3 regions of the Solibacillus sp. FSL H8-0523 genome follow, and region 2 is predicted to be linked to each of the others. Evidence: riboswitches for the same ligand, from Rfam matches in the RefSeq annotation. Region 2 holds a riboswitch; each other region holds the start of a gene.
What was found. A riboswitch is a leader RNA that binds a small molecule or an ion and turns the genes downstream of it on or off. The one in region 2 is predicted to bind lysine.
Positions count from the first base shown of each region.

Region 1 (3,289 bases), 1.9 Mb from region 2:
TAAGTGATTCATGCCGATAGCTTGTGCCGCTTCAAATTGGCCCTTGTCGACCGAAACAATCCCACCGCGCACATACTCGGCCATATAAGCACCTGTATTTAAACTAATTACGATAGATGCTGCTAGGAAACGATCAATATCAATGCCTAAGTAGACTAATCCGTAGAACACAACCATCGCCTGGACCATCATTGGTGTTCCCCTGAAAATTTCAACGTATGCTGTTAAAAGGAAATTAAATATTTTTAATAAAACTGTTTTAATACTGCGTTTACGCTGAGGAATCGTATGCATAATACCAATGAAAAATCCGATGAGCGTACCACAAATTGTCCCGATAATCGCGAGTAAGAGCGCTGTCCATGCACCGCGTAAGAATAGCTCCCAGTTGTTTGTAAATAAGCCCCATACTGACTCTAAAAATGCCATCCTGTTGTCCTCCTTGACCATTCGTGTTTCTTATAAGAAAAGCGCATTCTCGCCCTTTAAGCCCCGACAAACATTGGATGACCCGACGCAAAAGTAAACGCTTGATCACTTTTGCAGGAGGGTTCGAAATGCCGAGGGGCTGGCGCGAATGCTTTGAGACTGTTAACGCAAAAATTTTATACTTTCTTATCTTCAAAAGCAAAAGGTTGTCTTGCTCGTTTGCCGGCAAGACAACCTATTTGTTTAGCAGCTTATTGGGCTGCTGGTTGGTTTGCAATTGCGTCTTCCATTAATTTCTGACGCGCTTCTTCCGAAATCTCAGCTAATACTTTGTTGATTTGTTCTGTTAAATCAGAGCCTTTTTTAAGACCCACAGCGATTGCAGTTGTAGAAGGATCTGCTTCGAAGTTTGGTTCTGGTACAATATATTTAATATTTTTTAAAGCCATTTCAGCTGAAACGCCTTCTGGACGCTCAGAAACATAAGCATCAATTGCACCTGATTGTAACTGAACACGCATTGCACCGAAATCTGTACCTGCTACTTGTTTATTTACTCCAGGAATTTGGTCAATCACATCATAGTGCGTTGTTGCTTGTTGGCCCGTCACTTTTGCACCTGATAAATCTGCTAATGTTTTTGCATCGGCATATGGTCCATCTGCTTTTACAACGATTACATAATCACTCGTGTAATAGTTTTCAGAGAAGTCGATTGTCCCTTTACGCTCTTCTGTTGGTGACATACCCGCGATTACCACATCAATTGCACCTGATTGTAATGATGGGATTAAGCCATCCCAGTCTGTTTTTACAATTTGTAATTCCATATCTAAGCCGTCCGCGATTTTTTTCGCGATTTCTACGTCATAGCCTGCTGCATATTCTTTTGAACCTTTAATTAACACTGCGCCATTAGAATCGTCATTTTGAGACCAGTTGAACGGTGCATAGGCTGCTTCCATCCCTACTTTTATTACCTTTTTACCTGAATCCCCTGTCGTTTCATCGTCTGAACCACAAGCTGCTAATACAAGCATCGTCATCATAGCTGTTAACAAGATTAATAGTTTCTTTTTCATTGTAAATCTCTCCTTTTTATATATTTTTTGGGATTCATGTATACAAAAAACGACCTAAAAGAAGATCTTCAGGTCGTTAAACATGTATATTTAGCCCAAATCCTCTACATTCCCATTTTGAGATAGCACAACTCAATCATCTGGGATGACGATTGAGACAGTTCTGCAATTATTCACGGCAGACCCAGCATTAAAAGTATGAGCACTTACAATACTTCGGCGATATTTCCTTCTTTCAAACTTCTTAGCCAGCTCGATGACTCCATAAGAAACTAATAAATAACGCGCCTCTACCTCACGAGTTTGTGAGGTTTTGATATGAAATTGATAGGTTCATATTACATTATTGCGACATTTCCGTCAATATGCATTTTTCAGAAAGTTAACGTTTTTTTAAGAGTGTGCTATTTTTTCTACTAGTACTTTTACTTCAAGTGTATGCATACCACCTTGATACACGCCTTCAATTGGAGAAACATCACGGAAATCGCGACCGACACAAAGGTTAATATGATTTTCAAGTACCTCGACATTATTTGTAGGATCTAGGCCTATCCAACCAACCCCCGGCACCATTACCTCTACCCAAGCATGTGTTGCCGTATCACCAACTAAATTATCGCCTTCTCCTACATATAAATAGCCGCTAATATAACGCGCTGGAATATTGACAAAACGTAGTACTCCAAGCATGACATGCGTATAATCTTGGCACACACCTCGGCGCTGCTTCCATACCTCCGTTGCCGTTGTATCAATCGTGGTTGCGGCTGGATCATAGGTAATTGAATGGTATAAATAGGTCATTAGATCACATGCAAATTTCAACGGGTTTTTCATCGGCCCAACTGCCGCTAGTATTTCTTCTAGTTGATCATAGAGTAATGTCGTGAAGCGCGATGTCGTTAGAAACGGTAAGTAGTGCTCTCTAAAAAGCTCTGAATGAAAGATATTGCGCATTTCATCCGAATAATGAATTTGATAAATATACGGTGCGCGCTGAACACTTACATGCGAAACCGATATGACTTCTAATACACTATGCTTTTCCGCAATAAAAAATGTGCCGACTGCATTGCGCCAAATGTCGATATTATCGCGCGTTAATGAATGCGGGCTAATTTTAACATCATGTGAAATGAGCCGTTGACATTCGTTGTTACGTGGCTTTAATCGAGTTGTATTGAGAGATTGTTCCACCTCGGTTTCGTACCTGAAAATATTAGTATGTGTAATTTGATATTTCATTGCTCATTTCCCCTTAAGTTTTAATCTTTAACATCTGTCTAGGGTGTTTTTATTCCACTAAAATTGGTTCGGTTAAATAATACGTTTGTGAGAAAATCGGACCAAGTTGGATGCATTGCCTGTGGATTTCTCGTACCCATTCAATGCGGTCTTCGCGTGACATGGGCGTTGGGTCTTTTTCAATGAATTGTTCTAGAATTTCGATTATTTCAAATAAATGTGTTGCATACGAGCGAATTTCATTATTTTCAATCTCTAATAATGTTTTTTTGATTTTTCGTACGCCGTAAGAAACCGAACGTGAGCAATACGCATCTTGAATTAAGAATTTCAAAACTAAATCGGCTTCACGATGACGGGATCGACGTGTATATTCGTCTAGTGTATTCGTTAACTGAAGTGCATACGTAACCGCAAAATCACGATTTAATGTACTGGCATTTTCCATCAATGTCAATAAAATTAACGCCGTCTTTTCAGAGCGCTCTAGCCATTTACCGATTTTCACAAATAAGAAGCATTCATTACGC
Region 1 is NZ_CP150291.1:2,086,666-2,089,954, reverse strand. Features, by position in the region: gene NSQ62_RS10435 (amino acid ABC transporter permease) at 1-429, opposite strand, end outside; gene NSQ62_RS10430 (transporter substrate-binding domain-containing protein) at 681-1,511, opposite strand; lysine riboswitch at 1,627-1,812, opposite strand; gene NSQ62_RS10425 (transglutaminase family protein) at 1,905-2,759, opposite strand; gene NSQ62_RS10420 (alpha-E domain-containing protein) at 2,809-3,289, opposite strand, start outside.
Region 1: it holds a riboswitch for lysine, as region 2 does, so the genes downstream of both, NSQ62_RS10430 (transporter substrate-binding domain-containing protein) here and NSQ62_RS01140 (amino acid permease) in region 2, are expected to answer to the same signal.

Region 2 (3,289 bases):
GAAAATATCTATCAGCTGTGCATATAACCCCCATGACTTGTTCATAAACTAAAAAAGGACAAGACGAATTACATCGCCTTGTCCTTCAAACATTATTTATTTGTTAAATCGCATTCCTTTAATGGAATCAATTTCGTTTTATGTTTCACTTTATAGCCAATCCAAAATAGGGCAAAGAGTGGTAAGCCGATGTACGAAACAACCACACCATACCAGTCAATCGTGCCACCTGTAAATGCCATGTAGTTTTGCCCTAGTATGACAATCATACAAAGCGCGAACGCAAACAACGGACCAAATGGGAAGAACTTCGATACATACGGCAGGTCGCTCAGTGAATTCCCTTGTACCACGTATGCACGGCGGAAACGGTAATGACTAATAGCAATCCCAAGCCACGCAATGAAGCCTGACATCCCTGAGGCATTTAATAACCAAATGTACACTACGCCATCACCGAAGAATGACGCTAAAAATGATAAACAGCCAACTGCAAGTGTTGCAAGTAATGCGTAAACCGGCACACCGCGCGTACTGATTTTGCGGAAGATTTTCGGCGCTTTGCCATCAACCGCTAGTTGGAATAACATACGGCTTGCTGCATATAATCCTGAGTTACCAGCAGAAAGCATCGCTGTTAAAATAATGGCATTCATCACCGATGCGGCAAATGCAATCCCTAAGTTTTCAAACACTAATGTAAATGGACTTGTTGCAATATCCTCTGTTAATAAACGAGAATCCGTATAAGGAATTAATAAACCGATTGCACCAATCGCTAAAATGTAGAAAAGAATGATGCGCCAGAAAACGGATTTCACGGCTTTTGGAATATTTTTCGCTGGGTCATCGGTTTCACCCGCTGTTACCCCTAGCATTTCAGTACCTTGGAATGAGAATCCAGCAGCTAGGAAAATACCAAACATCGCTAGGAAGCCGCCGTTAAACGGTGCATCGCCTTCAAAGAAGTTCGTAAAGCCGACTGGCGCGTTCCCACCTAAAATACCGAAAATCATTAAGAAGCTGACAATAATAAAGACAATCACCGTTGCAACTTTAATCATCGCAAACCAGTATTCTGCTTCACCGTAAGCTTTTACCGATAATAAGTTGAACGATAAAACTACGACGATAAATAGGATTGTCCAGATAAGTGACGAGCTATCTGGGAACCAGTATTTCATAATTAACGAAACCGCTGCGATTTCTGCGGCAATCGTAATCGCCCAGTTGTACCAGTAGTTCCAGCCTAGTGCAAAGCCAAGTGCTGGGTCTACAAATTTTGAGGCGTATGTACTAAATGACCCCGAAGTTGGCATATAAGCGGCCATCTCCCCTAGAGACGTCATTAAGAAATACACCATAATCCCGATTAATGCGTAGGCTAAGAGTGCCCCACCTGGACCCGCTTGTGCAATCGCGCCACCCGATGCTAAAAACAGCCCAGTCCCGATTGTTCCGCCTAGCGAAATCATCGTAATGTGACGACTTTTTAATCCACGTTTCAGCTCGTTTTTATTGCCGAGCTGGTCTATTTTAATTTCACTCATGAAAAAATCCCCTTGTTTCATTTACTTATCGATCAATTGGGCTTTTATGATAAACGAAAAGCCGCCACAAGTTATGTGACGGCTCATAAAAACCTCAAAACTTGAAAGATAGCTCAACACATGCTCACACATGTGACAGTTCTGTTCCTTATCGAAAACAGCCCCAGCATTGTTTTTAAGAAGAAAAACAACACTTCGGCAACCATTCCTTTCATAAAGCTTCACCGATTCTTCCCAATCTCAGCTATACTAATCTTAACGTTTGCGACCTCTACCTCAATAAATGAGGTATATCTATTTAATTTAATAACGTTTCATAGTCTATCATAACAACTATTTGATAGCAATGACTTTGAATTTTTCTAACTTTTTAGATAATTTAACCTCTCTAGAAGTCCTTCTATGATAGAATTTACGATAAAAAGGAGCTAGTTTATGGACCCCGAAAAAATCAATTACCAAAGCAAAAAAATAGTATCGAATAAGCCCTTGTTATTTTTCATTGTGGCCATTTTTTTATTCGCAACGACACTTAGAACGCCCATCACTATTGTTGGGCCGATTATTTCATTTATTCGTGAAGGGCTTGGGATTTCCAATGTGTTAGCCGGCTTTTTAACGACGATTCCACTGTTGGCGTTTGCTGTTATTTCACCCTTTGCACCGCGCCTTGCACGCAGATTTGGTATGGAGTGGACACTGTTTTATTCGGTGATTTTACTGTGCGCGGGTGTCGTGCTGCGCTCGGTTGGTATAACCTCATTACTCGTTATCGGTACGGTGCTCATTGGCATTGCCATTGCGTTTGGCAATGTACTGATTCCCGGTTATTTTAAATTGAAATTCCCGTTACATATTGGGTTATTAACCGGTATTTATACGGTATCGATGAATATTTCTTCTGGGATTGCGGCAGGCTTTAGTTATTCGATCGCACAATATGCAGGCTGGCAAATCGCTCTTGGATTTTCAGTCATTTTAGGTGTACTGACATTGCTCATTTGGGTGCCTCTGCTACGCACATCAAAAGTCGATATGCAAATACCGAAAACGACAAATAAACCAAAAAAAATGTGGCGGCATCCGCTTGCGTGGGCCATTGCTGCGGCGATGGGCTTACAATCCTTTTTATTTTACTGCTGTGCTGCTTGGATTCCGGAAATTTATGTGAGCCAAGGTCTTGATGCCGCTTCTGCTGGTTGGATGGTATCGGTGATGCAATTTGCACAAATTCCAATGACGTTTTTAATCCCAATTCTCGCGGGTAAAATGACGTCGCAGCGCCCGATTGTCGTATTCTTTACGACTTGTTACATTATAGGCTTTAGTGGCATGCTTTTTGAATGGACGAGTTTTGCCGTATTATGGATGATTTTTTTAGGCTTTGCAGGCGGGGCATCGTTTGGCCTGGTACTGATGCTATTCAACTTGCGTACGACGACTGCTTTTGAAGCGGCGGAATTATCTGGTTTTGCACAATCAATCGGCTATTTAGTCGCAGCAATTGGCCCGGTTTTGTTCGGCTTTGTACATGACGTGACGGAAAGCTGGTTCGTCCCATTAACGCTATTTGTTGTCATCTCTGTGCTATTGTTTTTCGCTTCTTTTGCCAGTGCAAAAAATCGTACGATATAACCAAACGTATGTACCCTTTTGTGCTATACTAGGACTAAGTAAATAAAAGGAGTACAACAAGACGTGCGTAAAAAGAGAAAACGAAATAAAAAACGCTTACCCAT
Region 2 is NZ_CP150291.1:227,186-230,474, reverse strand. Features, by position in the region: gene NSQ62_RS01140 (amino acid permease) at 93-1,550, opposite strand; lysine riboswitch at 1,652-1,832, opposite strand; gene NSQ62_RS01135 (MFS transporter) at 1,986-3,185, shown strand; gene NSQ62_RS01130 (restriction endonuclease) at 3,249-3,289, shown strand, end outside.

Region 3 (3,289 bases), 1.4 Mb from region 2:
TATGCAGCCAATGAAACGAAAAAATTACTAGACCGCTTGTATCCGTTACGTAAATGTACGCAGATGCCAAGCCAAGTGTGCTTGTACTATCATTTAGGGCAGTGCTTAGCGCCGTGTGTGAAGGATATTGAGAAAAAAGTATACGACGATATGATCAATCAAATTTCGAAGTTTTTAAACGGTGGCGTCGACGAAATTAAGGACGAACTTCAACAAAAAATGCTCGATGCAGCTGAAAATTTAGAGTTTGAACGTGCGAAAGAATTCCGTGATTTAATCACGCATATTGATAGTATTATGGAAAAGCAAAAAATGGTTTCGGATGATTTAACAAATCGCGATGTATTTGGTTATGCAGTGGAAAAAGGCTGGATGTGTGTGCAAGTGTTTTTCGTACGCCAAGGGAAGTTAATCGAACGTGATGTCACAATTTTTCCGATTTATAACGAGCCAGAAGAGGAATTTTTAACGTTTGTCGGTCACTTTTATGAGCAAGCGAATCACCTACTACCAAAGGAAATATTTGTACCGAATACGATTGATGAAACAATTTTACAAAGTCTTTTAAACACGAAAGTCATTATTCCAAAAAGAGGTACGAAAAAAGAACTCGTTGATTTAGCGATGAAAAATGCAAATATCGCGGTGCATGAGAAGTTCCAACTGATTGAACGTCAAGAGGAGCGTACAGTGGGTGCGTGTGAGGCGTTAGCGCAAGCGATGGATATTCCCATCCCACTTCGTATTGAAGCGTTTGACAACAGCCATATGCACGGTACTGACCCTGTTTCGGCGATGGTCGTGTTTATAGACGGCAAGCCAGCGAAAAAGGAGTACCGTAAATATAAAACACGAGAGGCCGCGAAGCATGATGATTACGGAGCGATGGCCGAAGTCATTCGTCGTCGCTATACACGTGTGTTGCGTGAAAATTTAGCATTGCCTGATTTAATTGTGATTGATGGTGGTAAGGGGCAAATGGAAGTCGCGCGCGAAGTGATAGAGGATGAGCTTGGATTAAGCATACCGATTGCCGGACTTGCAAAGGATGACAAGCATAATACGTCGCAGTTATTATTTGGGAGCCCACCTGAAGTCGTGCCACTTAAACGTACGAGCGATGGTTTTTATTTATTGCAGCGTATTCAAGACGAGGTCCACCGTTTTGCGATTACTTTCTTACGTCAGCAACAGCAAACGAATGCGATTCAGTCTGTACTAGATGACATTGAAGGTGTAGGACCAAAGCGCAAACAGCAGCTGATGAAGCATTTTGGGTCAGTGAAAAAAATTCGTGAGGCCAGTGAATTACAGTTACAAGAAGCAGGTTTGCCACCGAAACTGGCGGAATCGATTTTCAAACATTTTCAGGAAATTTCATTGAAAAAAGACCAGTAATCCGTTAATATATTGACAATTCAATCGTTTCGAATGATAGAGGTGCAGGATTCAAGAGTACATTGCTCGAGGGAGAACAATTCCGAAGACAGCAATCGAAAGGGGATCCTGCCGAAGTAATTACGTTTAATAGATCTTGACGGCGACTTTCCATGAATATGGGAGGTCGTTTTTTTTTGCGGTTTTGCAAGAGTAACAAGCATGCCAGAAAAAATCTAGAAATATCACACTAGATGTACTAAACGAGCAAGCAAGAAGCATACACTTAGTTGTTGTGCTTTCTTTTGCATGAGCGTGATGTGGAAGAACGTTAATTAAAGGAGTTGTAGAAATGGAAAAAAAAATAATCGTACGCGGTGTGGCGTATGAATCAGATATTATTCGTTTAACAATTGGTTATGATTCGTATGAAACGGCATCGCTTGCAGAAGTTTTTAGTGTATTAGCTGAAAATCAAATCAATGTGGATCTTATTGTGCAGGTGGTTATTGATGGTGTGAAGCCGACGATTTCCTTTACGATTACCAAAGATGAGTTTGCGGAAAGTTTACGTGTGTTAGAATCAAGCAAATTATCATTAGGCTTTAGCTTTGCGGATTTTGAAGTGGGCTTAGCGAAAGTATCGCTCATTGGCTCAGGCATGGTGTCTAATCCAGGTGTTGCAGCGCGCCTGTTTGCACGATTAGGCCGTGAGCATATTCCAGTGAAAATGGTCAGTACTTCAGAAATTAAAGTGTCCGTCGTTGTGCCGCAGGAAGAAATGGTACGCGCGGCAAATGCGTTGCATGATGAATTTAATTTAGCTGTTCATAAAACTTCAGCGTCATAAAAAATAGCAGTACATGGGTTGACTAATCCATGTACTGCTATTTTTACCACGTTATTTTTTCCTTCAAATCCCACTTCAAAGTAAATTTCACACAGTTTTTCTTTTCGTATTTTTCATCATAGCATTCCGTTAAAAAACCTAGTTGTTTTTGTTTTTGTTCGGCTAAAAAGCCCGCCTCCAAACGGAAGCAACGTGCTTCGATATTTAATGATTGCTCATCTGTTGTCATCAGTATGTAATGGGCTTCATCTTTCGTTTCCTTCTCGAGTGTTAAAACGCCCCAGCCGGCCTCAGTAAAGAATGATGGAAGCTCGTCTAATGAAAATAACGGGAATTTCCTTGCTAATTCTTTCCCTGCCCAATACAATACATCCTCTTCGTGTTTCCCTAGAATTGAATGAAGTAGATGATCACGAATGATTTCATAGCCAAAAGCTGGAATCGTTTTCATTTTATGCTCTTCCATAGTAAAAACCTCTTTCATAAATTTTCTTATAATTTTAATTCTAGGAGAAGAAATAATGTTATAAGTAGAAAAATTTTAACTCTAAACAGCGTAAAAACGTCTTTAAAATGATTATTAAATATACTCAGTTGCCTTGACGCTAGTACCTGTTGAGAGTACAATGGACATGTCATAATATTGTACCATGATGAAATATGCAGTCAACAACAGCGTCAACAATTTCGTGGCGGTGTTTATGTGTATTTCAAGTACTAAGGGGGGTAACAGTTTTGTCGAAAGATCGTGAATTTTTATGGCGCCGCTTACACTCGTTACTTGGCGTAGTTCCAGTCGGGTTATTCTTGGTGTTCCACTTATCTTTGAACTTTACTGCAGTTGGCGGTGAAGAAACTTACAATAACGCTACTAGCGTGATGGAATTACTTCCACACTCGTTATTGTTAGCAATGGAATGGATTATTATCTATATTCCATTAATGTTCCACGGATTCTACGGAGTGTACATTGCATTTACTGCAACGAACAACCCGAAACGTTTCAGCACATTCCGTAACTGGATGTTCGTTTTACAACGTTTCACAGGTATTTTCCTAGTA
Region 3 is NZ_CP150291.1:3,009,865-3,013,153, reverse strand. Features, by position in the region: gene uvrC (excinuclease ABC subunit UvrC) at 1-1,398, shown strand, start outside; lysine riboswitch at 1,428-1,630, shown strand; gene NSQ62_RS15065 (ACT domain-containing protein) at 1,730-2,227, shown strand; gene NSQ62_RS15060 (YslB family protein) at 2,271-2,693, opposite strand; gene NSQ62_RS15055 (succinate dehydrogenase cytochrome b558 subunit) at 2,963-3,289, shown strand, end outside.
Region 3: it holds a riboswitch for lysine, as region 2 does, so the genes downstream of both, NSQ62_RS15065 (ACT domain-containing protein) here and NSQ62_RS01140 (amino acid permease) in region 2, are expected to answer to the same signal.